Regions from separate parts of the Streptomyces sp. NPDC060366 genome, predicted to be linked through region 1. Evidence: predicted binding sites of a transcription regulator. Region 1 holds the regulator's gene; each other region holds the start of a gene.
What was found. Region 1 encodes HrcA, which represses chaperone genes, less so after heat shock. Its sites were predicted from a motif close to TTNGCACTCNGNNNNNCNGAGTGCNAA; they were not measured.

Region 1 (10,438 bases):
ATGCGGTTGATGTCGTACGCCGCGACCGAGGCGCGCGCCATCTGGCGCTGGGTGCCGTCGCCCGGGTCGAAGAGGATGCCCTCGCCGTCCCAGCGCAGCAGATAGCCGTTGTGGTTGCGGTGCCGGGTGGGGACCTGGCTGGCGGTGCCGAGGACGACGAGCTCTCGTACGGACACGGTGTCGGCTCCGCCTACCCGGGGGGCCAGTTGAGGCCGCGTCCGCCCAGTACGTGGGCGTGCGCGTGGAAGACGGTCTGGCCGGCGCCGCTGCCGGTGTTGAAGACGATCCGGTAGCCGGTGCCGACGGTCTTGTCCTCGGCGGCGACCTCGGCGGACTCGCGCAGTATGTCGGCGGCGATCTGCGGCTCGGCGGCGGCGAGCGCCGCCGCGTCCGGGTAGTGGACCTTGGGGATCACCAGTACATGGGTGGGGGCCTGCGGGTTGATGTCCCTGAAGGCCACGGTGGTGTCCGTCTCACGTACGACGGTGGCGGGCACCTCCCCGGCGACGATCTTGCAGAACAGGCAGTCGGCCTGTCGTTCTCCCGCCATGGTCCGGGTCTCCTCGCGTCGGTCGGCCGGTCGTCCCTGGTCGCTTCCGTACTGAGGCATGCTATCCGCCCGCCGGCGCGGAGGGTGTCCGCCCGGCGATCAGGACCAGCGGCCCGTGCGGCCCAGGAGCAGCGCGCAGGCAGCCGTGCCGGCGGTGGACGTGCGCAGTACGGTGCGCCCGAGCCGGTACGGGGCGGCCCCGGCGTTCGCGAACAGCGCCAACTCGTCCGGGGAGACGCCGCCCTCGGGTCCGACGACCAGCACGATGCTTCCGGCGTCCGGGAGTTCGGCGGTGGCCAGCGGTTCGCTGCCGTCCTCGTGCAGGACGGCGGCGAAGTCGGCGGTCCGCAGGAGCGCCGCGACCTCTTTGGAGGACATCGCCTCCGCGACCTCGGGGAAGCGCAGCCTGCGGGACTGCTTGCCCGCCTCGCGGGCGGTGGCGCGCCACTTGGCCAGGGCCTTGGCGCCCCGCTCGCCCTTCCACTGGGTGATGCAGCGCGCGGCCTGCCAGGGCACGATCGCGTCGACGCCGGTCTCGGTCATCGTCTCGACGGACAGTTCGCCGCGGTCGCCCTTGGGCAGGGCCTGTACGACGGTGATGCGCGGTACGGGCTCGTCCTCGGTCCGTACGCCGGTGACGGCCACGTCCAGCCGGTCCTTGCCGTGGACGGCCGCGACCGTCCCGTGGGCGCCGGTGCCGGCGCCGTCGGTCAGGACGACCTCCTCCCCGACGCGCAGCCTCCTCACGGAGACCGCGTGGCGGCCCTCGGGGCCGTCCAGCGTGACGGTGCCGGGCCGCAGGGTCCCGGCGGTGTCGACGACGAAGACAGGTGCGGTCATGAAGGGTTTCCCGGGGTCAACGAGGCGCGGACGGACTCGAGTTCGTCGGCGAGGACCTCGACGAGCTGCCCGGCGGGCAGATCGCGGGCCATCCGGTGGCCCTGGCCGGCCCACAGGGCCATGCCCTGGGGGTCGCCGACCTTGGCGGCGGCCTTGCGCAGCCCGGCGGTGAGGTGGTGCACCGCGGGGTACGCGGGCGGGGCGTAGGGGCCGTGCTCGCGCATGAAGCGGTTGACGAGGCCGCGCGCGGGCCGGCCGGAGAAGGCGCGGGTGAGTTCGGTCCGCGTGAACAGCGGGTCGGTCATGGCCCGCTTGTGGAGGGCGTGGGCGCCGGACTCCGGGCAGACGAGGAAGGCGGTGCCGAACTGGGCGGCGTCGGCGCCGGCGGCGAGTACGGCGGCGATCTGGCCGCCACGCATGAGCCCGCCGGCCGCGATGACCGGCAGCCGTACGGAGTTCCGTACCTGCGTGACGAGCGACAGCAGTCCGATGCCCGCGCCGTCGGTGGCGGGGTCGTCGCGGTGCGTGCCCTGGTGGCCGCCGGCCTCGATGCCCTGGACGCAGACGACGTCGGCGCCGGACCACTCGGCGGTCTGGGCCTCCTCGGGCGTGGTCACCGTGACGACGGTGAGGGTGCCGACGCGGGTGAAGGCGTCGAGCGTGGTGGGCGTGGGGCAGCCGAAGGTGAACGACACGACCGGGACGGGATCGTCGAGCAGTATCGCGAGCTTGGCCTCGTACCCGTCGTCACGGCCCGCCTCGGGATCGCCGAGGGGGGTCTCGTACCAGGTCGCCTCACCGGCGAGCTGATCGCGGTAGACCTCCACGGCGGCGTGGTCGTCGTGGTGCGGCTGCGGCATGAACAGGTTGATCCCGAACGCGCTGCCGCTGAGTCCCCGGAGCTGTTTGACCTCCTGGTACATACCGTCGGCGGTCTTGTACCCGGCGGCGAGGAAGCCGAGCCCTCCGGCGTCACCGACGGCCGCGACCAACTGCGGGCAGGACGCGCCGCCGGCCATGGGGGCCTGCACGATCGGATACCGGCAGATGTCGGTCAACACGGAGGACATGCACGCATCGTGCCATGTCCCCGGTGAGGTGCCGAATGGGGACCGCGATCGTCGTGACGGCGCGCGGCCCTCGGGTCGCGCCTGAAGCCGATCGCCGGACGGACCGCATACGCGGCCCGTCCGGCGATCGAGTACAGAACGCCCGCCGATTCGCCCGGACCGGGCCCTAACGGCCGTTGAACGCGTCCTTCAGCCTTGAGAAAAGCCCCTGTTGACCCGGTTGAAACTGGCCGGTGGGCCGTTCCTCGCCCCTGAGCTTCGACAGCTCTCGCAGCAAACGCTCCTGCTCCGGGTCGAGTTTCGACGGGGTCATGACCTCGACATGGACGATCAGGTCGCCCCGGCCGCCGCCACGCAGATGCGTGATGCCGCGGCCGTGGAGCGGGATCGACTGGCCCGACTGGGTGCCCGGCCGGACGTCGATGTCCTCGACGCCGTCCAGTGTCTCCAGCGGACACTGCGTGCCCAGCGCCGCCGCCGTCATCGGGATGGTCACCGTGCAGTGCAGATCGTCACCGCGGCGCTGGAACACCGCGTGCGGCGACTCGTGGATCTCGACGTACAGATCGCCCGCCGGGCCACCGCCGGGTCCGACCTCGCCCTCACCGGAGAGCTGGATGCGGGTGCCGTTGTCGACGCCCGCCGGGATCTTGACCGTGAGCGTGCGGCGCGAGCGGATGCGGCCGTCGCCGGCGCACTCGGGGCAGGGGGTCGGCACGACCGTGCCGAAGCCCTGGCACTGCGGGCACGGCCGCGATGTCATGACCTGGCCCAGGAAGGACCGCGTGACCTGCGAGACCTCGCCGCGACCGCGGCACATGTCACAGGTCTGCGCGGAGGTGCCCGGTGCGGCGCCCTCGCCCGAGCAGGTCGTACAGACGACCGCCGTGTCGACCTGGATGTCCTTGGTGGTGCCGAAGGCCGCCTCGTTGAGGTCGATCTCCAGCCGGATCATCGCGTCCTGGCCGCGCCGCGTCCGCGACCTCGGGCCACGCTGCTGCGACGTCCCGAAGAACGCGTCCATGATGTCGGAGAAGTTGCCGAAGCCACCGGCCCCGAATCCGCCCGCGCCACCGCCCGCCTGCGAGAGCGGGTCGCCGCCGAGGTCGTAGACCTGCTTCTTCTGCGGGTCCGACAACACCTCGTAGGCGGCGTTGATCTCCTTGAAGCGCTCCTGCGTCTTGGGATCGGGATTGACATCCGGGTGCAGCTCGCGGGCGAGCCTGCGGAATGCCTTCTTGATCTCGTCCTGTGATGCGTCGCGGCGTACGCCGAGTACGGCGTAGTAGTCCGTGGCCACTTACGACTCCGCCAGGATCTGTCCGACGTAACGTGCCACTGCGCGTACCGCTCCCATCGTTCCGGGGTAGTCCATGCGGGTCGGTCCGACCACGCCGAGTTTGGCGACTGCCTCGTCGCCCGAACCGTAGCCGACCGCGACGACGGACGTGGAGTTGAGGCCCTCGTAGGCGTTCTCGTGCCCGATTCGTACGGTCATGCCCGAGTCCTCGGCCTCGCCGAGCAGCCTGAGGAGCACGACCTGCTCCTCAAGTGCTTCCAGCACCGGCCGGATCGTCAGGGGGAAGTCGTGCCCGAAGCGGGTCAGATTGGCGGTGCCGCCGATCACCAGCCGCTCCTCCGTCTCCTCGACCAGCGTCTCCAGCAGCGTCGCCAGGACCGTGGTCACCGTGCCCCGGTCCTCCAGGTCGAAGGACTCGGGCAGCTCCTGCACCAGCAGCGGCACGTCCGAGAACCGGCGGCCGACGACCCGGGCGTTGAGCCGGGCCCGCAGGTCCGCCAGCGACGTGTCGCCGAACGGCACCGGGCAGTCGATCATGCGCTGCTCGACCCGGCCGGTGTCGGTGATCAGGACGAGCATCAGCCGCGCGGGGGCCAGCGAGAGCAGTTCCACGTGCCGCACCGTCGAGCGGGTCAGCGAGGGGTACTGCACGACCGCGACCTGCCGGGTCAGCTGCGCGAGCAGCCGCACCGTACGGCCCACCACGTCGTCCAGATCGACGGCGCTGTCGAGAAAGTTCTGGATGGCCCTGCGCTCCGGCGCCGACAGGGGCTTGACGCCCGCCAGCCGGTCGACGAAGAGCCGGTAGCCCTTGTCCGTCGGAATACGCCCCGCACTCGTGTGGGGCTGGGCGATGAAGCCCTCGTCCTCCAGGACGGCCATGTCGTTACGGACAGTGGCCGGGGAGACACCGAGCTTGTGCCGCTCGGTCAGCGCCTTGGAGCCGACGGGCTCCTCGGTGCCGACATAGTCCTGGACGATGGCGCGCAGCACCTCAAGCCTGCGTTCGCTCAGCATCGCGCACACCTCCAGCTCTGGTTCCTCGGATCCGGCTTGGCACTCGGCGCATTGGAGTGCCAGCATTCCCCGGGCCAGTGTACGGCCGTGAGGTACGCCCCTAGCAAGGCCGGCCGGTCACGCTACCGCGCGCGGCACCGCCGTCCCCACCGATAGCGTCGCCGTATGAACGTCCGTTGGGAAGAGCACGGCTGGGAACGGATCTCCGAGGGAGTCGGCAGACGCAGACTCCCTGGCTGGGATGCGACGGTCGGCCTCGTCGTGGGTGAGGACGCCGTACTTCTGTACGACACGGGCTCGACGCTCCGTGAGGGCGCCGAGATCCGCGCGCAGGCGCAGGCGCTGAGCGGCCGGCGCGTCACGCACATCGTGCTCAGCCATCCCCACTTCGACCATGTCCTCGGGACCGCGGCCTTCTCCGGTGCGCGGGTGTACGGCGCGGTCGGCCTGGCGGAGCTGCTGCTGCGCGACCGCGAGAGCCTGCGCGGCTCCGCCGTACGGCACGGGGTGTCCGTCGCCGACGCCACCGAGGCCGTGGACGTACTGGTCGCGCCGCAGCACGCGGTGTCCGGCGAGTCGACGCTCGATCTCGGAGGGCGGCAGGTACTTCTCGCCAATGTCGGGCCGGGGCACTCCGGGCACGATCTCGCGCTGCTCGTCCCCGGCGACCGCGAGGTCGTCTTCTGCGGCGACCTGGTCGAGGAATCGGGCGAACCGCAGGCCGGCCACGACGCGATCCCGGCACGCTGGCCGGCCGCGCTGGACCGGCTGCTGGCACTGGGCGGCGAGGACGCGCTGTACGTTCCCGGCCACGGCGCGACCGTCGACGCGGCGTTCGTACGAGCGCAGCGGGACGCACTGGCGGCGCGTTTCGGCACGACGTAGCCGGCCGGCCGCGCGTTCCTTCACGGCGTGGCGCGGGCCCCGATATCGTCGGCGGATGCGCAGCTACAGCCCCGATCTGACCCCGCCCTGGAAGCGTTCGAAGCTGGCGCCCGAGGTGCCCGCCGAACCGGATCTGGTGGTCGAGGAGGTGTCGACGGGCTTCTGCGGCGCGGTGATCCGCTGCGAGAAGACCGCCGAGGGGCCGACGGTCACGCTGGAGGACCGATTCGGCAAACACCGGGTGTTCCCGCTGGTGGAGCGGGGGTTCATGCTCGAAGGCCGGGTCGTCACCCTGGTCCGCCCCACCGCCGGCGGTCCCGTCCGCCCCACCCGAACGGCCTCCGGCTCGGTCGCCGTCCCGGGCGCGCGCGCCCGTGTGGCCCGTGCGGGGCGCATCTACGTCGAGGGGCGGCACGACGCGGAGCTGGTCGAGCGGGTCTGGGGCGACGACCTGCGGATCGAGGGCGTGGTCGTGGAGTACCTGGAGGGCATCGACGATCTCCCGGCGATCGTCGCGGAGTTCGCCCCGGCGGCGGACGCGCGCCTCGGTGTACTGGTCGACCATCTGGTGCCGGGCTCCAAGGAGTCCCGCCTGGCCGAGCAGGTCACGGGGGACGACGTCCTGATCGTGGGCCACCCGTACATCGACGTCTGGCAGGCGGTGAAGCCGTCGTCGGTCGGCATCCCGGCGTGGCCGACGATCCCTCGGGGCCAGGACTGGAAGACGGGGGTGTGCCGCGAGCTGGGCTGGCCGGAAAACACCGGTGCGGCGTGGCAGCGGATCCTGGGCTCGGTGCGGTCGTACAGGGACCTGGAGCCGGAGTTGCTGGGGCGCGTGGAGGAGCTGATCGACTTCGTCACGGAGCCGGGGCTCGATTGACCGGTTCCGCCCGGTGGCCGGGTTGTCCTCAATCGCCGGACGGGCTTGTTTGGTGCGGTTGTGGCCGTGGGCCGCTCCGGGGTCATGCCCGGACGGCGTGATTTACGCCGCGTCCAAGGCTCGTTGGACCGAGGGAGACCAGGTTTCCCACGCGCCACAAATCAGCCCAAGTGTCCGGCCACGCCCCCTGCGCGTCCCCTTCCATCCCGCGGGAGGGGGACGGCGGTCGCCGACCGTTGCGGTCGCCGGCGTGAGGGGGGCGGGGTCGCAGGAGGGGTGTGTTCGGACACTCAGGCTGATTTGTGGCGCGTGAACAAGCCGGGTCAGCGGGTCCAACGAACCTTGCACGCGCCGTAAATCACGCCGTCCGGACACACCCCTCCGGAGACCCCGAACCCCGCCCACGACCGACAACCGCACCACCCCCAGCCCGGCCGGCGATTGAGGCCACAACGGCCCGCAGGGGCACCCTCAATCCACCAGCCCCCGCACCACCGCATCCGCCAGCAACCGCCCCCGCAGCGTCAGCACCGCGCGCCCCTCCCCGTACGGCCCCGCCTCCAGCAGACCCTCGGACAGCGCCCGCCCCGCCGCCGCCAGCCCGGCAGGCCGCAGCAGTGACAGTTCCACGCCGTCCGACAGCCGCAGCTCCAGCAGGATCCGCTCGACGCGCCGGTCCTCCGCCGTGAGGACCTCCCGGCCCGCGCCCGGCGACCGCCCCTCCGCCAGCGCCGCCGCGTACGCGCCGGGGTGCTTCACGTTCCACCACCGCACCCCGCCGACATGGCTGTGGGCGCCCGGCCCCGCGCCCCACCAGTCCGCGCCGCGCCAGTACAGCTCGTTGTGCAGGCAGCGCCCGGCGTCGGTGGTGGCCCAGTTGGACACCTCGTACCAGGAGAACCCGGCCGCCCCCAGCGTCTCGTCCGCGATCAGATAGCGGTCGGCGTGCTCGTCGTCGTCGGTCATGGGAATCTCGCCGCGCCGGATGCGCCGGGCGAGCCCCGTGCCCTCCTCGACGATCAGCGCGTACGCCGAGATGTGGTCCGGCCCGGCGCCCACCGCCGCCGCGAGCGAGGCGCGCCAGTCGTCGTCGCTCTCGCCGGGGGTGCCGTAGATCAGGTCGAGGTTCACATGGTCGAACCCGGCCGCGCGGGCCTCTGCCACGCACGCCTCGGGCCGCCCGGGGGTGTGGGTGCGGTCGAGGACCTTCAGGACGTGCTGCCTGGCGCTCTGCATGCCGAAGGAGATCCGGTTGAAGCCGCCTTCGCGCAGCTCCGCGAGGTACGCCGGGTCGACGGACTCCGGGTTCGCCTCGGTGGTGATCTCGGCGTCGTCGGCGAGGCCGAACTCCTCGCGTACGACGCCCAGCATCCGTACGAGGTCGGACGCGGCCAGCAGCGTGGGCGTACCGCCGCCGACGAAGACCGTACGGACGGGCCTGGGGTCGTCGCCGAGTACCTTCCGGGCGAGCCGGACCTCGTCGGTCAGGGTGTCGGCGTAGTTGTCGCGGGAGGCCAGTACGCCGCCCGAGCCTCGCAGCTCGGTCGCCGTGTAGGTGTTGAAGTCGCAGTAGCCGCAGCGGGTGGCGCAGTACGGCACGTGCAGGTAGAACCCGAGCGGCCGGTCCGCCGCGCCCTGGAGGGCGTGCGGGGGCAGCGCGCCGGACTCGGGCATGGGGTCACCGTCGGGCAGGGCGGAAGGCATGCCCCCAGTGTCCCGCATGTCGCAGGTGCGCCGGCGCGCCCTACACCGCGCGCAGCACCAGCATCGCCAGGTCGTCCGAGGGCGGGCTCGGGTCGAAGTCGTGCACCGCGCGTCTGATCCGCTCGGCAACGCCCTGCGCGCTCAGTCCCGTACAGCCCGCCAGGATCGCGGCGAGGCCGTCGTCATCGTCCAGGAGCAGCCGCCCCGAGCGGCGCTCGGTGACGCCGTCGGTGACGCACAGGAGCGTGTCCCCGGACTCCAGGTCGAAGCTGAGGCTCTCGTAGGCGACGTGCTCGTCGACCCCGAGGAGCAGTTGCGGCTCGGCCGCCACCCGTACCGTCCCGTCGGGCCGCAGCAGCAGCGGCAGGGGGTGGCCGGCGCTCGCGAGGGTGCAGCGGGCGCCGCCGCCGGTGCCGGGGAGCGGCTCCAGCTGGCCGTAGAGGAGGGACAGGAAGCGGGACTGGCCGCCGTCGGCGAGTCCGCCGCCCCGGCCGTCGTCGAGGCTCTTGCCGATGTCGCGGATGTCTTCGAGCGGGCCCAGGTCGCTGAGGCCGGGGAGACCGCTCTCGCCGCCGGAGAGGTCCTGTCCGCCGGCGACGGCGACCATCAGGGCTGCGGCCTCGGCGGCTTCCATGGCGTCGTCCAGCAGGAGCCGGTTGAGCCGGTCGAGGACTTCGCCGACGCCGTACCCCTCGCGGGCGAGGAGCCGCAGCCAGGGCCGGGCCAGGCCGGTGACGACGGCGGCCTCGGGGCCGCTGCCCTGGACATCGCCGAGCATGAAGCACCAGCGTCCGCCGGGCGGCGCGGGGAAGACGTCGTAGAAGTCGCCGCCGACCACACCGTCGTCGGCGGGCTCGTAGACGAGGTGGCTCTCGACGCCCGGGATCCGGGCGACCTGGGTGGGCAGCAGACCGCGTTGCAGGATCCGGCTGATGGTGGCCTGCCGGGTGTAGCGGCGGGCGGCGCCGATCGCGAGGCCGACCCGGCGGGCGAAGTCCTCGATGAGCGCGATCACTTCGTCGGGCATCCGGGCGAGGCGGCGCCGTCCGAGGACCAGGGTGCCGAGGGGGCGGCCGTTGGCGACGAGCCGGCAGGAGACGGCGGCGCCGTCGTGCGCGCCGGTCTGGCCCGAGCCGGGCCAGGGGACGGGTACAGGAACGTTCCGCCCGGGGCCCGAGTCCGTTGCGTCCTGGACTCGCGGGGAGTCGAGCAGCCGTGGCGGCTCCTTCTCCAGGAGGGCGCGCAGGGTCTCGATGCGGGACTCGTCGGCGTGCCAGACACGGGCGAGTCGCGGTGCGGCGCCCGCCCTGCCGTGGCCTTCGCCCTCGCCGTCGAGCCAGATGGCGCACCAGTCGGCGAGGCGGGGCACGAGCAGTTGTCCGGCGAGGGCGGCGACCAGGTCCTCGTCGAGCTGTCCGGCCAGCAGGTCGGAGGCTTCGGCGAGGAAGGAGAGGGCGCCCCGGCTGATCCAGTCCGGGTCCTCGCGCGCCGTTCCGCGCGGTGCGGGGGCGAGGATCTCGGCGGCGCGCAGGCCGCGCCGGAGGGCGGGTTCGCCGACGACTCCGTTGACTCCCGCGGCTCCGTCGGCGCCGCTACCCGCCGGGGCTTCGGCGGTCGGCCCGTCGAGCGGGAGGCGGGCCCAGACGGTCTTGAGGCCGGTGCGGTAGGTGATGCCCCAGCGTTCCGCGAGGGCGGCGATGAGCTGGAGGCCCCGGCCGTACTCGGGGGAGCCGCCGCCCGCCGGGCCGTGCGCGTCGCTGCGTACGGAGCGGGCGGGGTGGTGGTCGGACACCTCGATGACGAGCGCGGCGGGCTCCGGCTCGGCCGCCGTGTCGTCGCCGGACTCGGCCCCGGTCTCGGAACCGTCGTCGGGTCTTTCGCCGTCCGGCTCCCCCGGTGCTTCGAGACGGCAGAGCAGTTCCACGTTGGTGCCCGCGTGGACGACGGCGTTGGTGACCAGTTCGTCGACGATCAGCACCGCGTCGTCGGCCAGCCCGTCGGTGCTGTGCCGGCCCGGTGGGCACGCCTCGTCGCCCTGGCACAGGGCACAGGTGGTGAGCAGCCCGAGGCTGGTCCACTCGGCGAGCGCCGCGCGCACGAAACGGCGCGCGGCGGACGGGGCGAGCGGGTTCCCCGGCAGGCTGGTGCGTGCCGTGCGTCGCTCGTCGTTCCGGAACGCCCGGCTCCGAGCC
Region 2 (10,438 bases), on a different contig from region 1:
CCGAGGCGTCGGAGACGACGGCGACGGCAGGGGCGACGGTGACGGCATGGCTGTCACGGAACGCCCTACCGCTGAGCGGCGGCCTGACCGCCGGCGCGCCGACCGACGACCTCCGGCCGCTCGGGCGGGTCCTCGACGGCGTACGGATCGTGGGGCTGGGCGAGTCCACCCGCGGCACCCGTGAGTTCTTGCAGCTCAAGCACCGCCTGCTGGAGTACCTGGTCACCGAACTGGGCTTCACCGTGCTGGCCATGGAGGCGAGCGCGTCCGCCGGTCCGGCCGTCGACGCGTACGTACGCGAAGGAGTCGGCGACCCCGAACGGGTGCTGACCGGGCTGGGGTTCTGGACCTGGCGGACCGAAGAGGTCCTGGCCACGATCAAGTGGATGCGCGCGTACAACGACGGGCGTCCGGACGACGACAAGGTCCGCTTCGTCGGCATCGACCCGCAGCGGTCCGGGGATTCGCTCGCGGTGCTCGAGGCGTTCCTGACCAGCGTGGCGCCGGACCGGCTGCCGGCCCTGCACTCCACGCTCGGCGTGCTCGCCACCGCCTATCCGGGCTCGCTCCCCGACCCCGAGCAGAAGCTGATGCGCGAGGCCACGAGTCTGCTGGAGTTCGTACGCGGCTACGACAAGCCCGACACCCCGGCGGGGGCCGTGGCGGTACGGCACGCCCGGAACCTGGTCCGGGCCGCCGATCTGGTGACGCGCAACGCACAGCACCCGGACCCGGAACGGACCGTCCAGGCCGCACGCGACCGGTACATGGCGGAGGCCGTCGAGGACGTCCTGGACGGCGACCCGGCGGCCAAGGTGGTGCTCTGGGGCCACAACGGCCATGTCGCGAAGGGCCGTACCTCCGGCGGCGTCCCGCCGCTCGGCCGGCACCTGCGCGAGCGGTACGGCGACGCGTACTACGCCCTCGGGCTCCTCTTCGGCTCGGGCTCCTTCCGCGCCCACCGCATCTGGCCGGGCCCCTGGAGCGGCGTCGGCGGACTGACGGGCCGGGCCGCCGAGGGCAACTCCATCGGCGCCGCCCCCGCGAACACCGTGGAGGCCCAACTGGCCGCCGCCACACCGCGGGACCATCTGCTGGACCTGCGCCCCGCCGACGCCGAGGACACGCCGCGCGCCGTACGGGAGTGGGTGGGGGCCACGCACGGGACGCGAACCTTCGGCGCGCTGGTGACGCGCTGGTACTACCGCCGCGACACCACCCCGCTCCGGCTGTCGGACGAGTACGACGGCGTGGGTTACGTCGCGGTCTCGACCGACTCCCGCCCGATCCCGCAGCACCGGCCGTAGACCGGGGGCGGGGAGGCAGCCGAACGCCCCGAGGGCGGCACCCCCTTTCGGGAGTGCCGCCCTCGGTTCGTCAATCCGTGCAGGACTGCCGATCGACCGGAGGTCGATCAGAAGTCCATGTCACCGCCCGGCATGCCGCCCGGCGCGCCGCCGGCGCCGGCCTTCTCCGGCTTGTCGGCGATGACGGCCTCGGTGGTGAGGAACAGCGCCGCGATGGACGCCGCGTTCTGCAGCGCGGAGCGCGTGACCTTCGCGGGGTCGATGATGCCCTCGGCGATCATGTCCACGTACTCGCCGGTCGCGGCGTTCAGGCCGTGACCGATCTTGAGGTTGCGGACCTTCTCGACGATGACGCCACCCTCAAGACCCGCGTTGACCGCGATCTGCTTGAGCGGGGCCTCCAGCGCGAGCTTGACGGCAGCGGCGCCCGTCGCCTCGTCGCCTTCGAGCTCCAGCTTCTCGAACACCGAGGAAGCCTGGAGCAGAGCCACGCCACCACCGGCGACGATGCCCTCCTCGACGGCGGCCTTGGCGTTGCGCACCGCGTCCTCGATGCGGTGCTTGCGCTCCTTGAGCTCGACCTCGGTCGCGGCGCCGGCCTTGATGACGGCCACGCCGCCGGCCAGCTTCGCGAGGCGCTCCTGGAGCTTCTCGCGGTCGTAGTCCGAGTCCGAGTTCTCGATCTCGGCGCGGATCTGGTTCACGCGACCGGCGACCTGCTCGCTGTCACCGGCACCGTCGACGATGGTGGTCTCGTCCTTGGTGATGACGACCTTGCGGGCGCGGCCCAGCAGGTCGAGACCGGCGTTCTCCAGCTTGAGGCCGACCTCCTCGGAGATGACCGTGCCGCCCGTGAGGATGGCGATGTCGTTCAGCATCGCCTTGCGGCGGTCACCGAAGCCCGGGGCCTTGACGGCGACGGACTTGAAGGTGCCCTTGATCTTGTTGACGACGAGGGTGGAGAGCGCCTCGCCCTCGACGTCCTCGGCGATGATCAGCAGCGGCTTGCCCGACTGGATGACCTTCTCCAGGAGCGGCAGAACGTCCTTGACGCTGCCGATCTTGGAGTTGACGATCAGGATGTACGGGTCGTCGAGCGACGCCTCCATACGCTCCATGTCGGTGGCGAAGTACGCCGAGATGTAACCCTTGTCGAAGCGCATGCCCTCGGTGAGCTCAAGCTCGAGCCCGAAGGTCTGCGACTCCTCGACGGTGATGACGCCTTCCTTGCCGACCTTGTCCATCGCCTCGGCGATGAGCTCGCCGATCTGGGTGTCGGCGGCGGAGATGGAGGCCGTCGAAGCGATCTGCTCCTTGGTCTCCACGTCCTTGGCCTGCTCGAGAAGCGCACCGGAGACGGCCTCGATGGCCTTCTCGATACCGCGCTTGAGGGCCATCGGGTTGGCGCCGGCGGCCACGTTGCGCAGGCCCTCGCGGACCAGGGCCTGGGCCAGGACGGTCGCGGTGGTCGTACCGTCACCGGCGACGTCGTCCGTCTTCTTGGCGACTTCCTTGACCAGCTCGGCGCCGATCTTCTCGTACGGGTCCTCGAGCTCGATCTCCTTGGCGATGGAAACACCATCGTTGGTGATCGTGGGGGCGCCCCACTTCTTCTCGAGGACGACGTTTCGGCCCTTGGGGCCAAGGGTGACCTTGACGGCGTCGGCGAGCTGGTTCATCCCGCGCTCGAGACCGCGCCGTGCCTCCTCGTCGAACGCGATGATCTTGGCCATGTGAAGTGGTCCTCCCGGACAGGGGGTGGATTGCTCCGGACCGTGTCCGCGCCCGCGACGGACGGCCTGAGAGCCCTGCGGTTCCTTGCCCCACAGGCTCTCGGGCCTCGCTGACCCGGTCCATAAGTTGTCACTCTCACCTGCAGAGTGCTAACGCCAATGATTAGCACTCGACCCCCGAGAGTGCAAGCGACTCCCGAGTGACCACAGAGCAAGCGCAGGACCCGCGCACGCCTCGCGCACGCCCCCCGCGCGCACGCACGAGGGGCCCGTATCCCCTGCCGGGATACGGGCCCCTCGTCCGTGAGTGCGTCGTTGGCCGATCGCGCCGGGATCAGACGGCGAGCTTGACCATGTCCGCCTGCGGACCCTTCTGGCCCTGCGAGATCTCGAACTCAACTCGCTGACCTTCTTCAAGGGTGCGGTAGCCGTCCATCTGGATCGCGCTGTAGTGGACGAAAACATCCGCACCACCGTCGACCGCGATGAAGCCGTAGCCCTTCTCCGCGTTGAACCACTTGACGGTGCCCTGAGCCATGCCCAACTCCCCTATTACTGGCCCCTGCGCGGGACCGCACTTCGCGCCGGAACGCGTCGACCGCGGCTGAATGTATCTGCCCAACTGCCCTCTGCAACAGGTCAATCGGACGAGAATTATGGGCATGGCCGAACACGCAAAGGGGTGAATTGCCGGGCCACCAGGGGCAAGTCGGGCCGGGCAAAGCGCAAGGAACCGCGCAAACAGCGTCCACACTTTGACCGCATCTTGTCGCGAACTCATATGCTCGTGGCACAGGCGGCGGCGGGGCTACCCCAACTGTACCGCGTTCAACCTCATGGAATTGCCCCCTCCGTTTCTCTTGCGGAGGGGGCAACACCGTTCACCGTGCGTGCTGTTCGGCCGTACGTCCGGCCGTACGTTCAGCCTCCGGCGACCGCCGGGATGATCGAGATGCCGGCACCGTCCGGAGTGGCGGTCTCCAGGCCCTGCTCGAAGCGGACGTCGTCGTCGTTCACGTACACGTTGACGAAGCGCCGGAGCTTGCCCTGGTCGTCCAGGACGCGGGCGGCGATGCCCGGGTGGTTGGTCTCCAGGGACTCGATGACCTGGGAGAGGGTCGTGCCCTCGGCCGGGACCTCGGCCTTCCCGCCGGTGTACGTACGGAGGATGGTGGGGATGCGGACGTTCACGCTCATCGGTTTCTGCCTTCCGGGAAGTAGCGGGTTGGTGAGGTGCTCAACGCGCCAGACCGGCGGCGCGGAACGCGTCGAGGCTCGGCGGGATCGTCGCGGTCGGCCCCGTCGTCGGCGCGACGGCGTCCAGCGTCTTGAGCCCGTCACCGGTGTTCAGCACGACCGTCGTGAGCGCCGGGTCGAGCAGACCCGCCTCGATGAGCTTGCGCGTCACGCCCACGGTCACCCCGCCCGCCGTCTCGGCGAAGATCCCCTCGGTCCGCGCGAGCAGCTTGATCGCGTCGACGACCTGCTCGTCGTTCACGTCCTCCACGGCGCCGCCCGTGCGGCGGGCGATGTCCAGGACGTACGGGCCGTCGGCCGGGTTGCCGATCGCCAGCGACTTGGCGATCGTGTTCGGCTTCTGCGGCCGTACGACGTCGTGACCGGCCTTGAAGGCGACGGACACCGGCGAACAGCCCTCGGCCTGCGCGCCGAAGATCTTGTACGGCTTGTCCTCGACCAGGCCGAGCGCGATCAGCTCCTTGAGCCCCTTGTCGATCTTCGTCAGCTGCGAGCCGGACGCGACGGGGATGACGAGCTGGTCGGGCAGCACCCAGCCGAGCTGCTCGCAGATCTCGTACGCGAGGGTCTTCGAGCCCTCGCCGTAGTACGGGCGGAGGTTGACGTTGACGAAGCCCCAGCCCTCGCCCAGCGGGTCGCCGATGAGCTCCGAGCAGAAGCGGTTGACGTCGTCGTAGTTGCCCTCGATGCCGACGAGTTCACCGCCGTAGATCGCGGCCATGACGACCTTGCCCTGCTCCAGGTCGTGCGGGATGAACACACAGGAGCGGAAGCCGGCGCGGGCCGCGGCGGCTCCGACGGCGCCCGCGAGATTGCCGGTGGAGGAGCAGGAGAGCGTGGTGAAGCCGAAGGCGCGCGCCGCCTCGACGGCGATGGCGACGACGCGGTCCTTGAAGGAGTGCGTCGGGTTGCCGGAGTCGTCCTTCACGTAGAGGCCGCCGGTGACGCCCAGCTCACGGGCGAGGTTGTCGGCCTTGACGAGCTTGGTGAAGCCGGGGTTGATGTTCGGCTTCGACGCGACGTCGGCGGGGACGGGCAGCAGCGGGGCGTAGCGCCAGATGTTGTCGGGACCCGCGGCGATGCGCTTCTTCAGGTCCTCGGGGTCGCCCGTCGGCAGGTCGTAGGCCACTTCGAGAGGGCCGAAACAGCTCTGACAGGCGAAGATCGGGCCGAGTTCGAAGCGTTCCCCGCATTCGCGGCACGAGAGGGCGGCGGCGGGTCCGAGGTCCACGGTGCCGGCGTCGGATGCTGCTGATCCGGTGGCGGTGGCGGCGTCGTCGGTGTTGGAAACAGTCTGCACAGCCATGAAGGCGAGGGCCCTTTCCTCATCTTCCTCGCGACGCATCTCGCCGCGAGACGGAATTGGCACCTTCCCCACCGTGACCTCGCGGTCGGCGGGAGGGTTGCCGGGGCTTCAACGGGCCGTTCCCTCTGCCCCTCTGGATGAGCGGTATTCGATTGTCAGCCTGACGACCCCCGACGTGCGACGGTCATCCGCGTTGTTCAAGACTGTAACCGAACCCCTGGACGGTTGAAGGCCTCGTCCGATCCGCGAGATGGAGATCACGTGCTGGAAGAGGTGGAGCGCTGGCTGGCCCGGCGGTCCTGGTCCGCGGCGGACCGGCCGCTCGGTCTGCTGGCCGCGGCGAAGCAGGGTACGCAGGTCAGCGTGGTGCTCCCGGCCCTGAACGAGGCGGCGACGGTCGGCCGGATCGTGTCGGTGATCCGGCGCGAACTGATGTCGGGCCCGGCGCCGCTCGTCGACGAGCTGGTGGTGATCGACTCGGGCTCGACCGACCGTACGGGGGAGGTCGCGGCGGCGGCCGGGGCGCGCGTGGTGCACCGGGACGACATCCTGCCGAGGCTGCCGGCCGTGCCGGGCAAGGGCGAGGTGCTGTGGCGCTCGCTGCTGGTGACGAGCGGCGACATCGTCTGTTTCGTGGACGCGGACCTGAAGGACTTCTCGGCGGATTTCGTGTCGGGGATCGTGGGGCCGCTGCTGACCGAGCCGGACGTGCTGTTCGTGAAGGCGATGTACGACCGTCCGCTCGGCGACGAGCCGGGCCAGGGCGGCCGGGTGACGGAGCTGGTGGCGCGTCCGCTGCTGAATCTGCACTGGCCGCTGCTCGCGGGATTCGTGCAGCCGCTGGGCGGCGAGTACGCGGTACGGCGCTCGCTGCTGGAGCGGCTGCCGTTCCCGGTCGGTTACGGGGTGGAGCTGGGGCTGCTCGTGGACGCGCTGCACACGGTGGGGCTGGACGCGCTGGGCCAGGTCGACGTCGGGGTGCGCAGGCACCGGCACCAGGACGGGCAGGCGCTGGGGCGGATGGCGGCGGCGATCTACCGGACGGCGCAGCTGCGGCTGTCGCGGGGGCATCTGGTGCGGCCGGCGCTGACGCAGTTCGAGCGGGGCGAGGGCGGCTTCGAGCCGCGTACGCACGCGGTGGACACGGAGGAGCGGCCGCCGATGCGGGAGATCGCGGAGTACACGGCGCGGCGCGCGGCGTAGGGGCGTAGGGCGTAAGGGCGCAGGGCGTGCCGTGACGGTCTCACCGGGCCCGTCCGGTTGCCGGGCGTCGCCGCGTGGCATTACCGGTCCGTTCGTATGATTTGCGTATATTGCCCGGTATGGCGATGAGCGCGGTGACCCTGACCACGGAACAGCTCTGGCTGCTGGGCGGCGTGGCCCTCGCCCTCGTGGGCGCCGGGGTGGTGGCGCTGGCGGCGAGCCGGGGCCGGGGGCGTGGCTGATCCTCGCCGACCTGAATCCGTACGTTTGAGCGTTTGTGCGACGGGCTAGATTTCGGCACATGGTCTCCGAGCAAGCCGCCCAGGTTCTCGTCGCGTCCAATCGCGGCCCCGTCTCGTACACGCTCGGTGAGGACGGCGAGCTGACCTCCGGGCGCGGCGGCGGCGGGCTCGTCTCGGGTCTCTCGGCCATCGGGCCCGACACGAACGCGGTGTGGGTGTGCGCGGCCCTCGGTGACGGCGACCGCGAGGCCGTGCGGCGCACCGGCGGCCGGCTGGACACCGGCGACACGGGCGGGCAGCGGGTCAGGATGCTCGGCATCCCGCCGGAGGTCTACGCGGACGCGTACAACGGCGTCGCGAACTCCACGCTCTGGTTCGTCCATCACCTGCTCTACCAAACTCCCCTGGAGCCGGCCTTCGACTCGGACTTCCGGGCGCGATGGGCGTCCTACGAGGCGTACAACCGCGCGTTCGCCGAGGCCCTGGCCGACGAGGCCGGCGACGGCGCGGCCGTCCTGGTCCAGGACTACCACCTGGCCCTGGTGCCGGGCATGCTCCGGGCGCTGCGGCCCGATCTGCGGATCGGGCACTTCTCGCACACGCCGTGGGCCCCGGTCGACTACTTCCGGCTGCTGCCCGACGACATCGCGCGCCAACTGCTGCGCGGCATCCTCGGCGCCGACCGGGCCGCGTTCCTGACCCACCGCTGGGCCGACGCGTTCACCGCGTGCTGTACGGAGCTGCTGGGCGGGACGGGGAAAACGCAGATCGGGGTGCACGGCCTGGGCGCCGACGCGGACTTCCTGCGGGAGCGTGCGCACCGGCCCGACGTCGACGAGCGGCTGGCCGAGCTGCGGGAGCAGATCGGCGGCCCGGACGGCGCGCCGCGCAGGACGATCGTGCGGGTGGACCGCACGGAGCTGTCGAAGAACATCGTGCGCGGGATGCTCGCCTACCGGCAGTTGCTGACGGACCGTCCGGAGTGGCGCGAGCGGGTCACGCATGTGGCGTTCGCCTATCCGTCCCGGCAGGACCTGGCGGTCTACCGCGACTACACGGCCCGTGTCCAGGAGGTGGCCGACGAGATCAACTCCGCCTACGGCACGCCCGGTTGGACGCCGGTGGTGCTGCACGTCAAGGACGACTTCGCGCGCTCGCTCGCCGCGTACCGCCTCGCGGACGTGGCGCTGGTCAACCCGATCCGCGACGGTATGAACCTGGTCGCGAAGGAGATCCCGGTCGTCTCGGAGACGGGCTGCGCGCTGGTGCTGTCGCGCGAGGCGGGCGCGTACGAGGAGCTGGGCGACGACGCGCTGGTGGTGAACCCGTACGACGTGTCGGCCACGGCGGCGGCCCTGCACGAGGCCCTGACGATGGACGACGACGACCGTACAGCGCGGACGAAGCGCCTGGCCGCCGCCGCGACGGCGCTGCCGCCGCAGCGGTGGTTCCTGGACCAGTTGGAGGCGCTGCGGAACGGCTGAGCGCCTACCAGGCGACGGGCCGGTAGTCCTTGAGCAGTACGCCGTGGACGGGGCTGCCCGCCTGCCCCTGCACGATCGGGTGGTAGATCCGCGCCGCGCCGTCCACGATGTCCAGCGGCGGGCGCCAGCCGGTGGCGGCGTGCCGCTCCCTGGCGGGCAGGGGTTTCTCGTCGGTGACCCAGCCGGTGTCGACGCTGCACACGTGGATGCCGCGCTCGGCCAGGCCGGCGGCGCTGGTGCGGGTGAGCATGTTGAGGGCGGCCTTCGCCATGTTGGTGTGGGGGTGGCCGCTCGTCTTCTTGTGGACGGTGAACTGGCCCTCGACGGCGGACACGTTGAGCAGATAGCGCCGCGCCCGGGGTGAGGACTCCAGCAGGGGCAGCAGCCGGTCGGCGAGCAGGAACGGGGCCACCGCGTTGACCAGTTGGACCTCCAGCATCTCGGCCGGGTCGATGTCACCGAGCCGGGCGGTCCAGGAGTTCTCGGCGGCGGTCTCGGTCAGCAGCCCTGCCTCGTCCACGGCGGCGAGCACGGAACCGGCGGTCGCGGGTGCACCGGTGGTACGGGGCACGAGCCCGGCGGCCCAGGACCGGCCCGCCAACCCGGTGTTCGCGGCGCCGGGGACGCTGAAGTCGGGGGCGGTCCACACGGCGGGCGCTTCGGCGGCCGGCAGCGCCGTGCGCGCCGGTGCGGCCTCGGCGGCGGCCAGGGCGGAGTAGGCGCGCGGCGAACGGCGCAGCGTCTGGGCCGCGTTGTTGATCAGGATGTCCAACGGCCTTGCCTCGGCCAGCAGATGGTCGGTGAAGGCCAGCACCTGCCGGGGATCGCGCAGGTCGAGTGCGGCCACGCGCAGCCGGTCCCACCAGTCGGCGGAGTCGGGCGCCGCCGCGAAGCGCCGTATCGCGTCCTGCGGGAAGCGGGTGGTCACGGTGAGATCGGCGCCGTCACGCAGCAGCATCAGCGCGAGCTGGTAGCCGATCTTGACGCGTCCGCCGGTCAGCAGCGCGCGGTGCCCGGTCAGATCGGTGCGGGCGCGGCGGCGGGTGAGGTTGTCGCGGGCGCAGTCGGGGCAGAGCCGGTGGTAGAAGTGGTGGATCCGCCGGTAGTGGTCCTTGCAGACGTAGCAGCGCTGGGGGCGCCCCAACTCGCCCACGGACCGGTCGTCCCGCTCCGGATTCACGCCGCCCAGTGGCGCGTCCATCGTCCGGTCCGGCGCGCCCATGACGGTGCCGGCCTGGATCCCGGCGTCCGCCGCCGCGCGGGCGCCCCGGGTGGCCGAGCGGCGTTTGCGCCGCCCGTCCCGGAAGAGCCCGCTGGCGGCCCGCTCAAGCCGCTCGCGCCGGGGATCCTCGATCGACAGGTCCCGTGCCTCGTTCAGCAACTCCAGCGTCGCCTGTATCCGGTCGTCCGTCAGGTCGTCCGTCGGGCCGTCCATCAAGCCGTCGTTCATCGAGCCCTCGCCCCCCGCTCACACCGAACGACCATGATGCGGGAGCCGGACGCCGGGTGTCGCCCGCGTTTCCGCCCGGCGCCCGCGCTCCGGCCTCCGCGCCGTCAGAGGCGGGCGGCCACCGAGGCGAGGAAGTCGGTCAGCGCTCCCGGGCCCGGCAGCACCAGGTCGGCCCTCGCGGCGAGTTCGGGGACCTCGCCCGTACCACTGCACAGCAGCAGACCCGGATGGCCGTTGTCGCGCAGGGTGTCGACCGCCGCGAAGGCCGGGAGGTCTCCGAGGTCGTCGCCTCCGTAGACGACCGTCTCGGCGCCGACCTCGCGGACGTACTCCTCCAGGGCCACGCCCTTGTCCATGCCCGGCGGGCGCAGCTCCAGCACGAGGCGGCCCGGTTCGAGCATCAGGCCGTGCCGGGCCGCCAGGTCGGCGAGCGGTTCACGCAGGGCGTCGAAGGCC
Region 3 (10,438 bases), on a different contig from region 1:
GCACCTGGCCCGACGACCAGGCTCTGCTCGCCGACCGCGCGGGCATCCTCGGCTGGCTCGTGGGGCGCAGCATGGGGTTCGCGCGGCTCGCGCAGTTCCTGCTGCTCGTCGCCGGGGTGCAGTTCGGCTGGCTGATGGCGGGCCAGGCGCTGCGGGCGCTGGCCGAGGAGGTCGTCGATCCGCTCGGCATGATCATGGGCGGGCTCCTCGCGGCCTTCGGTCTCGGCGTCATGACCGCCGCCGGGATCGTCCTCGGTCTGCTGCTGCGCCGGGACGGCGCGATGCGGAGTCTGACGCGCCAGTGGGCGGCGCTGGCGAGCGATCCGGTGCGCGACGCGCGCCTGCGGCTGCCGGGCGTGAGTCTGTGCTGGCTGTTGATCTCGTTCCTGGTCGGGGCGTTCGGTCTGTGGCTGTCCCTGGATACGCCCGCGACCGCGCGCCAGGGGCAGGACACGTACGCGGAGGTGGTGTACCTGATGGGCGCGGGCACCCTGTTCTGGATCGCCGGGCTGATCGGCGTCACGAAGGCCGTCGGACACTACCGGTGGGCCGTCCGGCTGGTCACGGCCAAGATCTCGCCGGGTGACCCGGCCGGGGTGGCGCCCGCCGGCTGATCCCGCCCGCCGGGCGGGGCCCGACCGTCCCACGGCTGCTGCTGCTCCGGACGTACGGGGTGGTCGCGGTGCTGGGGTGGGCCCTGTTCAGCCTGGGGCTCGGCGCCGTCGTGGACCGGAACGCGGACTACGTCACCGGACTGGTCGAACTGGTGCGGTCCAGCCCGGCTCCGCGCGCGTCGGAGAGACGGCGCATTTCGTCGGTACCGGGGTGATCGTGCTGGTCATCGGCGTGCTCGGCGCGGTGCGGGCGGTGGGCCGCCGGCGCTGGGCCGGGCGTGTACCGAGCCCCGTGCCCCCGCCGGGACCTGGCGGCGCCCACCGCTGAAACCACGAAAATCGTGGTATTTGGGGGACGCGAGTTATGTGTGTTGTCCCGATGTGTCCCGAAGTCGCCCCCCGCTCCCTGAGGCCGTTCCTACGCCACCCGTTCTATCCTGGGTGGAACGCATGCGCCATTTCATGGGGTGAAGGGGCGGCGGATGAACTGGCTCTGGTGGATATTCGTCTTCTTCATGGTCGGTGGCTTCAGCTGGGTCGCCGATACGGGCCGGACTGCGCTGCGCACCCGGCACGAGCGAAGAGTGGAGCGTCTCAAGCTCGTCGAGGGTGGCCGGCTCGCCCTGGAGGAGTCACACAAGCCGCCGGAGCCCGTCTGCGGGTGCACGCACCATCTCGCCAAGCATGACAAGCAGGGCAAGTGCCACGAGCGGGTGGAAGTGGCGACGGCCTGGGACGAGAACAAGAAACCGAAGCGGTACGAGCTCGCGCAGTGCAACTGTCAGCAGTACGTCGGCCCGCAGCCGCTCTCGCGGATCTACGCGGACGACATCACCGACCTGGACGCGGCGATCCTGGACGCCCAGCTCAAGGCCACCGAGCCGAAGAAGCCCGCCGAGCCGCAAAGGCCGACGGAGCTGAAGAAGGCGACGGAGCCGACGGAGCCGAAGTCCGAGGGGCCACGGATGGAGAAGGACGAGGACTGACCCCGGCCGGCGCCGTATGGAGGCTCCGTCGGCGCGCCCTCAGTCGGCCTGGTCCGGCTGCGGCGCGCCGCTGACCGCCCCGAACAGCACCACGGGCTCCTCCGCGTCCTGCTGTCCCACCCCCACGGCGACCAGCCGTTCGCCGACCCGCCAGGTCTCAAGGTCACCGAAGTAGCCCAGCTCGCAGAGGGACGCGTAGAACGGCGGCACCGGCTCGTCGGCCAGATACCGGTCGGCGTACGCCGTCAGCTCGACGGTCCGGTGCGCGCCCCACCGGGCGTCGAGGGCGTGGACGACGCCCCACAGTTCTCTCTCGTACTCGTCGAGGACGGCGTCGTGGAGCTCGTGGTCCTCGTCCTCGTAGAAATCCGCGCTGACCCGCAGCGCGACGATCGCGAAATCCGCCCCCGGCCCGGACCGGCCCGGGTCCACGCCGTCCGGCCAGGGCGGGGCGTAGGGGGCGGTGGCGAGGCGCTCCACGGCGGCGGCCCGCGCGTCGACCGCCGCCTTGAAGGCGAGCGCGTCGCCTCCCGCCCCCTCCGAAGCTCCGGAAGCCCCCGGAGTCCCCGAAGCCCCGGAGGTCACAGCTTCGGCCGGTCCGCCGGGGTGGCCAACGGCGCCAGCGCCCCCGCGTCGGCCAGCGTCTTGTGTGCCGCGAGCACCGCGTCCGTGGTGGCACCCACATTCAGTACGACTCCGCCCGCCCCGGCCTCCAGGCGTGGCGCGGCGAAGTCCGCGGGCACCCGGGCGGCCCGGTTCGCCGACAGGAAGACGGACCAGCCGGCACGCGGGTGCGAGGCCCGCAGACCGTAGGCGGACTTCACCGCGCCGAACAGCTCACGGTCGTGGGCGCTGCCGGTGTCCGCGTCCCAGACGCCGGCCACGGCGGCCAGCGCCTCCGGGAGCCGGTCCGCGAGGGGCGCGGCGGCGTCCGGGGAGCCGGGGAAGAGCAGCAGCGTCGCGTTGAACGGGGTGTATCCGTCCGTACCGCCCGCCCCCACCTTGAGCTGCGCGTACCCGCCGTCCTGCCGCCGGGCCACGACGACGGCCGTGCGGCCGACGATGTCCGCGTCGTCGTGCGGGTTCGCCGCGTCCACCGCCGCAGCGAAGGCGTCGACGTCGCGTGGCACGGCCTCGCCCGGAGTGGCGCCGTCGGTGTCCCACCGCCAGTCCGCCAGGTCACCGGCCGACAGTTCGGTCAGCCGCCCCAGCAGGTCCAGCCAGCGGCCGGCCAGCTCGTCGCAGGACTCGGGCCTGGGGCCCCAGGACGCCTTCACGATGGTTTCGCTCGCCATGCCCGTCACTCCCGAGACTCCGATGGTGCTTCTGCCTGTCGCTTCTCACCGCTTCGCGCCGCCACGAACGCACCGCTACGGCTTCCAGGGCGTGTGTACGACATCCACGTCCACCCCAGCATCGTCGAACGCCTTCTGCGCGGCGTCGGCGGCCTTCTGGTTGGAGAAGTTCCACTCGACCGGCTTGCCGTTCGCCGCCCGCACCTGGCGCCGTGCCTGATCGACCCACTTGGTGGCCTGTGCGGGTTCCAGGGTGCCATCAGGACGGACCTTGCCCCCGTACCCGAACTTCGCCTCCTTGTACTTCTGCCCGGCGGAGTCCCAGCCGTCGAAGTCGACGTCGCGGCCGGTGTCCGGGTCCTTCACCCCGTACTCCTTGCCGCGTTTCACGCCGGAGACCTGCTCCTGGAATCGCATCCAGCGCTCCATCGCGGGGCCGTACGCGACCGACTTCTTCGTCTTCCACTTGCCGTCGCCGAGGTCCTTGGAGCCCTTGCGCGGATTCTTCAGATCGCCGTACCAGGACGGCTTCTTCCACTTGGCGACCGCCTTCTGGCCGGCTTCCCGCTTGGCCGCCTGCGCGTCGGCTGCGTCCTTCTTCGCCTGCTCGGCGGCGTCGATCTCCTCCTGGCTCGCGCCTTCGCACTTCTTCTCGAACGGCAGGAGTACGGGGACGCCGCCCGCCCGGTAGACCGCCTCGGTCCGCCCGGCCGCGTTGACGCCGCCGCCGAGCGAGGGCCGCTGGGCGGCCGGGCCGCCCGGCGCGCCCGGTCCGCCGGAGCCGCCCGTACCGCCCGGGAGCCGGCCGCCGATCGGGCCGGAGCTGATCAGACAGCCCTTCTCCGCCAGCTCCTTCTGGGCGTCGTCGGCGTGCTTCTGCGCCTCCTTCGCCGCGTCGTCGGCGGCCTTGACGTCGCCCTTCTCCGCGGCCTTGCGGGCGCGGTCGGCGGCCTCGCGAGCCTTGTCGGCCGCCTTGCCCAGTTTCCCGAGCTTGCCCAACTTGCCGATCTTGCCGAGTTTTCCGCCGACCTTCGCCGCGTTGTAGCCGGGGATGAAGATCGATCCGACGTTCCACACGACGTCGGTGACCGCACGGGTCTTCTCGCCGTTGTTCCACCGGTCGCGGACCTCGTCGCCGACGAACATGTCGTCGCCGGCCGTGACGACCGTGTTGACGGACGCGCCGCCCCAGTCGGTCAGGGCGTCGAGGTAGTCGCCCTTCGCCCACTTGTCACCGGCGTCCTTGGAGTCCTCGGACCACTTGTCGCCCAGGCCGCTCCCGTAGTCCTTGAGTCCGTCCCAGGTGCCGCCCGGGTCGGTGACGAGGTCCCAGACTCCGGTGACGTCGCCCCAGACGCCGTCCACGAACAGGCCCTTGACGACCTGGCCGCCACGGTCGGCCGCGCAGGAGAAGAAGCTCCAGCCCCCGCAGTCCTCCGCCTTCTCCCCGCCGTCGTCGCCGTCGTCGGCCGCGGCCTCGTCGCCCTCCCAGCCGGGTTCGTCGGCGGCGCCCTCGTTGCGGTCCTCCTCGGTCTCGACGCCCACGGGGACGGTGCCGCCGTTGTCGTCGTTACGCGAACCGCCCGGATCTCCCGGATCTCCCGGATCGGCCGGGCCGCCGTCGGCGCCGTCCTGGCCGTCGCCCGCCTCGACGGAGTCGCCGTCGCCGGCCGGGCACGCCGCGCCCGTGATCGAACAGACCGCGGACTGGAGGCCGTTGGATATCTGCCCGCCGACGCCGCTCGCCGTGAGGCCCACGATGATCGCGGCGACGAGGACGAACAGGCCGAGGTATTCGAGCGCCGTCTGGCCCCCGTCGCTTCGCCACCTGATGAACCGGGCAAACGAGAACGGCCGGTGCTCCGCTCGCTGTTGGACGTCGAGCCGTATCCACTCCCGGCTCTCGGGGTGCCACAGGAAGACCAGGATCAGCACCGGCAGCACGAGTTGGGTGAAGCCCTGGAAGGAGCCCTCGGTGATGTTGGAGATGCCGCCCAGAACCAGCCACGCCTGTACGGCGATCAGGCCCCGCCACTCCCACACACCGCCGGTCCACAGCCGCCGGGACAGCAGCCAGCCGACGGTGCCGGGCGCCGCCGCCCACACGGTCAGTCCGACGAGTTCGGCGTCCACCGCGTCCGCCGCGGCGGCCGAGAGGAACAGGCCGACTCCGCCCAGCACGGTGAAGCCGAAGAGTGCGTGGATCAACCACCGCGCGACCTGCATCAGTTGAGGCATCTCGCGCCGCCCGGAAGGATCGGGCGGCGCCCATGCGCCGTCGTACGCCGGTGTACCCCCGTAAGAAGCCATTTCTCGCCCCAACCACCCTCGCGATACGCGGCGTTCCGGCGGCCACGCGTCAAACCGCCCCGACAGCGGAGCTTATGACCGGAACATGTCGGAAGGCATGGGCCCAGGGACCTAAAATCGGCTCAAATACGTTCTGACGTAAGGCGATTCGCGAGGATTGGCCGGGATCGGGACGGCTCAGGCCGGTCGGCCGAGCAGCATCGTGGGCGCGCCGGCGACCCGGGTCAGGAAGACCGTGGCCGATTCCCGCCCCTGGAGCTTCATCCTCCGCCGCAGCTCCTCCGGTTCGACCGGCGAGCCGCGCTTCTTGACCGTCAGGATGCCGACGCCGCGCTCGCGGAGCAGGGCCTTGAGCCGCTTGAGGTTGAACGGCAGCTCGTCGGTGATCTCGTACGCCGTCGCGTACGGCGTCGGGCGCGGTTCGTCCGCCGTGATGTACGCGATCGTCGCGTCGATCAGCCCGCCGTCCAGCTCGTCGGCGACCTCGGCGACCAGATGGGCGCGGATGACGGCGCCGTCCGGCTCGTACAGATAGCGGCCGACCTCTCTGACCGGCGGGTCCGGCAGGCCGCGGCCGGTCAGGGTGAGGCCGGCGGGGAGCAGGGTGGCGCGCCGGGCGCCGGGCGTGATCGCGCCGGGACCGGACCCCGGACCCGGACCGGCCCCCGGACCGGCCCCCGGATCGGTCGCGTGGTGCCAGAGCACCGCCTCCTTGACGTCGCCGCCGTCGGAGATCCACTCGGCCTCGAAGTCGTCGGGGACCAGCTCGTGCGGGATGCCGGGCGCGATCTTGATGCCGCCGGCGCCGACCGTACGGACCGCCTCGATCGCCCAGGACAACGGCGGCGAGTACGCCTCCGGATCGAAGATCCGCCCCCGGCCGCCGCGTCTGGCCGGGTCGATGAAGAGGGCGTCGGGGGCCGGCGCCGCCGCCAGGTCGTACGTCATGACGTCCGCGCGCACGACCGTCGCGGGCGGGGCGTCCGGCGCCAGCGTGCGGACGTTGAGCGCGGCGATCTCGCAGGTCACGGGGTCGCGGTCGACCGCCGTCACGGCGAACCCCGCGCGGGCCAGCTCGATCGCGTCGCCGCCGACGCCGCAGCACAGGTCGGTGATCCGCGCCGGGCCGCCGTCCCGGAGGCCGATGTCCCGGAACCGGCCCGCCCGGTGGGCGGCGACCGAGGTACGGGTGGCCTGCTCGACGCCATGAGGCGTGAAGTACATGCGGTACGCGTCCCGTTCGCCGAACTTCGCGACCGCCCGCTGGCGCAGCCGGGCCTGCGCGAGGGCCGCGGAGACCAGTTCGGCGGGGTGGTCGCGGCGCAGCCGGGTCGCCAGGGCCAGCTCCTGCGCCGGGTCGTGGTCGCGGAGGGCGGCGAGCAGGGCCTGGCCCTCGTCGGAGAGCAGCGGGGCGAGCGACGGTGCGGGAGAAGGGGTGGGGTCGGTCACCGGGCCATTGTGGGCCAGGCGGGGGACCGCCGGCGCTCCCCGGCGGTGTCGGCCGGGCGCGTGGACCGCGCGCTGACAGGATGCGGCGCCATGCAACTAGTACGACAAAACGAAGAAAAGGCCGCAGAGCGGCGCAAAAGTCACTCCGGCGGGCGGGCGCGCGCGGTCGTCGCCGTACTTCTGATCGCCGTGCTCGGCTCCGCCTGTGCGGGAGAGTCCGGCGACCGGGGCGGCGGAGACCGCGGCGGTCGCAGCGGGGACGGCGGCGGCGGTGGCGGTGGACCTGTCGAGTCCGCCTCCACGAAGCCGGGCCGGGCGGGTCCCGACGTCGTGAAGAAGGCCGAAGCGAAGAAGGCCGAGGTGAAGAAGGTCGACGCCGCGAAGAAGGCGGACGTGAAGAAGGCGGAGGCCGCGAAGAAGGCCGAGGCCGCCGTCGCCAAGGCCCAGGCGCTGCGAGCCGTGGCCGCCAAGAAGTGGAAGCTCGCCAAGACCCCGCTCGCCGCGCCCCCGCCGCCCGCGGTGAAGCCGAAGATCACCACGCGCAAAGGCTTTGAGGTCACGGGCGGCGCGACCCTCCCGCCGGTCTTCACCAGCGTCCCGACGAAAGAGAAGGTCGTCTTCCTGACGATCGACGACGGCGCCGAGAAGGACCCCGAACTGCTGCGCATGATGACCGAGTTGAAGATCCCGTACAGCGCCTTCCTCAGTGACTACGTCATCAAGGACAATTACGCCTACTTCAAGAAGATGCAGGCCCGCGGCGTCTCCCTGCACAACCACACGCTCACCCACCCCTACCTCCCCGGACTCTCCTACGAGAAGCAGAAGCGGGAGATCTGCGGCCAGCAGGAGAAGATCAAGAAGCGGTACGGAAAGCGGCCCGAGCTGTTCCGGCCGCCGTACGGCAACTACAACGCCGGCACCCTCCGCGCCGCCAAGTCCTGCGGCGTCAAGGCGGTGCCGCTGTGGTCGTCCGAGGCGTTCCCCGACCACATGGAGTGGCGCGAGTGGGACCGGGACCTGCACCCCGGCGACATCGTCCTCACGCATTTCCGCGGGAAGGGGGAGTGGAAGGGCTCGATGCCCGACATGATCCGGCACGTCATGAAGACGATCACGGACAAGGGTTACGCGGTGGCGAAGCTGGAGGACTACGTCTAGAACACGGCCACCCGATCGCGTTGCAGCCGGGCCTCGACTGGCACTCAGCTTGACCGAGTGCTAATCGCGGTCATAGTGTCATGTCTGGCACTCCCCACTGGAGAGTGCCAAATGCGTGACAGGTCAGGTCCGGCACCCGCGACGACGGATCGAGCCCGGTCACGCGACCCAGACAGTTAACCCCGTGAGATCTCCGAAGGGGGAGGTCGGATCGTGACGACCGCCAGCACCAAGGTTGCCATCAAGCCGCTCGAGGACCGCATTGTGGTCCAGCCGCTCGACGCAGAGCAGACCACGGCCTCTGGCCTGGTTATTCCGGACACTGCCAAGGAGAAGCCCCAGGAGGGCGTCGTCCTGGCTGTCGGTCCGGGTCGCTTCGAGAACGGCGAGCGGCTTCCGCTCGACGTTTCCGTCGGCGACGTCGTTCTGTACAGCAAGTACGGCGGCACTGAGGTGAAGTACAGCGGCGAGGAGTACCTCGTCCTCTCGGCTCGCGACGTGCTCGCGATCATCGAGAAGTAAACCTCACAGTTCCGCTGTGAAACTGCGCCCCTGGCCCCCGCATCGCCGGGCGGTCCGGGGCGTAGTTCGTTGTTCGTTCGAGAGGACAAGAGAAAGCTCCCATGGCGAAGATCCTGAAGTTCGACGAGGACGCCCGTCGCGCCCTTGAGCGCGGCGTCAACAAGCTTGCCGACACGGTGAAGGTGACGATCGGCCCCAAGGGCCGCAACGTCGTCATCGACAAGAAGTTCGGCGCCCCCACCATCACCAACGACGGCGTCACGATCGCCCGCGAGGTCGAGCTCGACGACCCGTACGAGAACCTCGGCGCCCAGCTCGTGAAGGAGGTGGCGACCAAGACCAACGACATCGCGGGTGACGGCACCACCACCGCCACCGTGCTGGCCCAGGCGCTGGTCCGCGAGGGCCTGCGCAACGTCGCCGCCGGCGCCTCCCCGGCCGCCCTGAAAAAGGGCATCGACGCCGCCGTCGCCGCCGTCTCCAAGGAGCTCCTGGACACGGCCCGCCCGATCGACGACAAGTCCGACATCGCCGCCGTCGCCGGGCTCTCCGCCCAGGACTCGCAGGTCGGCGAGCTCATCGCCGAGGCGATGGACAAGGTCGGCAAGGACGGTGTCATCACCGTCGAGGAGTCCAACACCTTCGGCCTGGAGCTGGAGTTCACCGAGGGCATGGCCTTCGACAAGGGCTACCTCTCGCCGTACATGGTGACCGACCAGGAGCGTATGGAGGCCGTCCTCGACGACCCGTACATCCTGATCAACCAGGGCAAGATCGGCTCCATCCAGGACCTGCTCCCGCTGCTGGAGAAGGTCATCCAGGCGGGCGGCTCCCGGCCGCTGCTGATCATCGCCGAGGACGTCGAGGGCGAGGCGCTCTCCACCCTCGTCGTCAACAAGATCCGCGGCACGTTCAACGCCGTCGCGGTGAAGGCCCCCGGCTTCGGTGACCGCCGCAAGGCCATGCTCGGCGACATCGCCACCCTCACGGGCGCGACCGTCATCGCCGAAGAGGTCGGCCTCAAGCTCGACCAGGCCGGTCTCGACGTACTGGGCTCCGCCCGCCGCGTCACCGTCTCCAAGGACGACACGACGATCGTCGACGGCGGTGGCGACAGCACCGAGGTCGCCGGCCGCGTCAACCAGATCAAGGCCGAGATCGAGTCCACGGACTCCGACTGGGACCGCGAGAAGCTCCAGGAGCGCCTCGCGAAGCTGGCCGGCGGCGTGTGCGTGATCAAGGTCGGCGCCGCCACCGAGGTGGAGCTCAAGGAGAAGAAGCACCGTCTGGAGGACGCCATCTCCGCGACCCGCGCCGCGGTCGAGGAGGGCATCGTCTCCGGTGGTGGCTCCGCCCTGGTGCACGCCGCCAAGGTGCTGGAGGACGGCCTGGGCAAGACGGGCGACGAGGCCACCGGTGTCGCGGTCGTCCGCCGCGCCGTGGTCGAGCCGCTGCGCTGGATCGCCGAGAACGCCGGCCTCGAGGGCTACGTCATCACCGCGAAGGTCGCCGAACTCGACAAGGGTCACGGCTTCAACGCCTCGACCGGCGAGTACGTCGACCTGGTGAAGGCCGGCGTCATCGACCCGGTCAAGGTCACCCGCTCCGCGCTGGAGAACGCCGCTTCCATCGCCGCGCTGCTCCTCACGACCGAGACCCTGGTCGTCGAGAAGCCGGCCGAGGAAGAGGGCGACGCCGGTCACGGTGGCCACGGCCACAGCCACTGACCCTCACCGGTCACCGGCAGAGCACGCGGTACGCGACCGAGGCCCGGCGCCCCTTCGGGGGAGCCGGGCCTCGGCGCGTTCCGCCGCGGGTGCCCCGCGGTTACGCCGAGTGCGGCAGCGACGACGGGTGTACGGGATCCTCGAACGGCAGGCCCTTCGCGTACCGCTCCACCTCGTCCAGCGCCTGATCGGTCATCCGGTGGATCTCACCGCCCAGCGAGCCCGCGACGTGCGGCGTCAGCAGCACGTTCGGCAGGTCGTACAACGGCGAGGCGGGCGGCGGCAGTTCGGGGTCCGTCACATCCAGCACCGCGTTCAGCCGGCCGGAGACCAGCTGCGGCAGCAGAGCGTCCTCGTCGATCAGCGAGCCGCGC

Region 2: a site for HrcA is predicted at 3,168-3,194, ahead of groL (chaperonin GroEL). Genes of this name have one in related genera too.
Region 3: a site for HrcA is predicted at 7,853-7,879, ahead of groES (co-chaperone GroES). Genes of this name have one in related genera too.

The regions. Positions count from the first base shown of each region.
Region 1 is NZ_JBHXDC010000002.1:820,930-831,367, forward strand. Features, by position in the region: gene ACFWHU_RS08345 (ribonuclease Z) at 1-176, opposite strand, end outside; gene ACFWHU_RS08350 (histidine triad nucleotide-binding protein) at 191-550, opposite strand; gene ACFWHU_RS08355 (16S rRNA (uracil(1498)-N(3))-methyltransferase) at 650-1,390, opposite strand; gene ACFWHU_RS08360 (nitronate monooxygenase) at 1,387-2,460, opposite strand; gene dnaJ (molecular chaperone DnaJ) at 2,627-3,760, opposite strand; gene hrcA (heat-inducible transcriptional repressor HrcA) at 3,761-4,777, opposite strand; gene ACFWHU_RS08375 (MBL fold metallo-hydrolase) at 4,943-5,662, shown strand; gene ACFWHU_RS08380 (DUF3097 domain-containing protein) at 5,718-6,542, shown strand; gene hemW (radical SAM family heme chaperone HemW) at 7,014-8,246, opposite strand; gene ACFWHU_RS08390 (SpoIIE family protein phosphatase) at 8,287-10,438, opposite strand, start outside.
Region 2 is NZ_JBHXDC010000012.1:62,939-73,376, forward strand. Features, by position in the region: gene ACFWHU_RS26380 (erythromycin esterase family protein) at 1-1,307, shown strand, start outside; gene groL (chaperonin GroEL) at 1,415-3,040, opposite strand; gene ACFWHU_RS26390 (cold-shock protein) at 3,375-3,578, opposite strand; gene ACFWHU_RS26395 (ubiquitin-like small modifier protein 1) at 3,962-4,237, opposite strand; gene thrC (threonine synthase) at 4,278-5,603, opposite strand; SAM riboswitch class I at 5,620-5,747, opposite strand; gene ACFWHU_RS26405 (glucosyl-3-phosphoglycerate synthase) at 5,865-6,806, shown strand; gene ACFWHU_RS26410 (hypothetical protein) at 6,926-7,048, shown strand; gene ACFWHU_RS26415 (trehalose-6-phosphate synthase) at 7,108-8,532, shown strand; gene ACFWHU_RS26420 (SDR family NAD(P)-dependent oxidoreductase) at 8,537-9,982, opposite strand; gene otsB (trehalose-phosphatase) at 10,087-10,438, opposite strand, start outside.
Region 3 is NZ_JBHXDC010000014.1:6,426-16,863, reverse strand. Features, by position in the region: gene ACFWHU_RS28260 (hypothetical protein) at 1-614, shown strand, start outside; gene ACFWHU_RS28255 (hypothetical protein) at 683-829, shown strand; partial or broken gene ACFWHU_RS28250 (hypothetical protein) at 1,097-1,453, shown strand; gene ACFWHU_RS28245 (hypothetical protein) at 1,640-2,185, opposite strand; gene ACFWHU_RS28240 (hypothetical protein) at 2,182-2,895, opposite strand; gene ACFWHU_RS28235 (Tox-REase-5 domain-containing protein) at 2,971-5,133, opposite strand; gene ACFWHU_RS28230 (SAM-dependent methyltransferase) at 5,383-6,750, opposite strand; gene ACFWHU_RS28225 (polysaccharide deacetylase family protein) at 6,745-7,815, shown strand; gene groES (co-chaperone GroES) at 8,029-8,337, shown strand; gene groL (chaperonin GroEL) at 8,439-10,064, shown strand; gene ACFWHU_RS28210 (hydroxyacid dehydrogenase) at 10,165-10,438, opposite strand, start outside.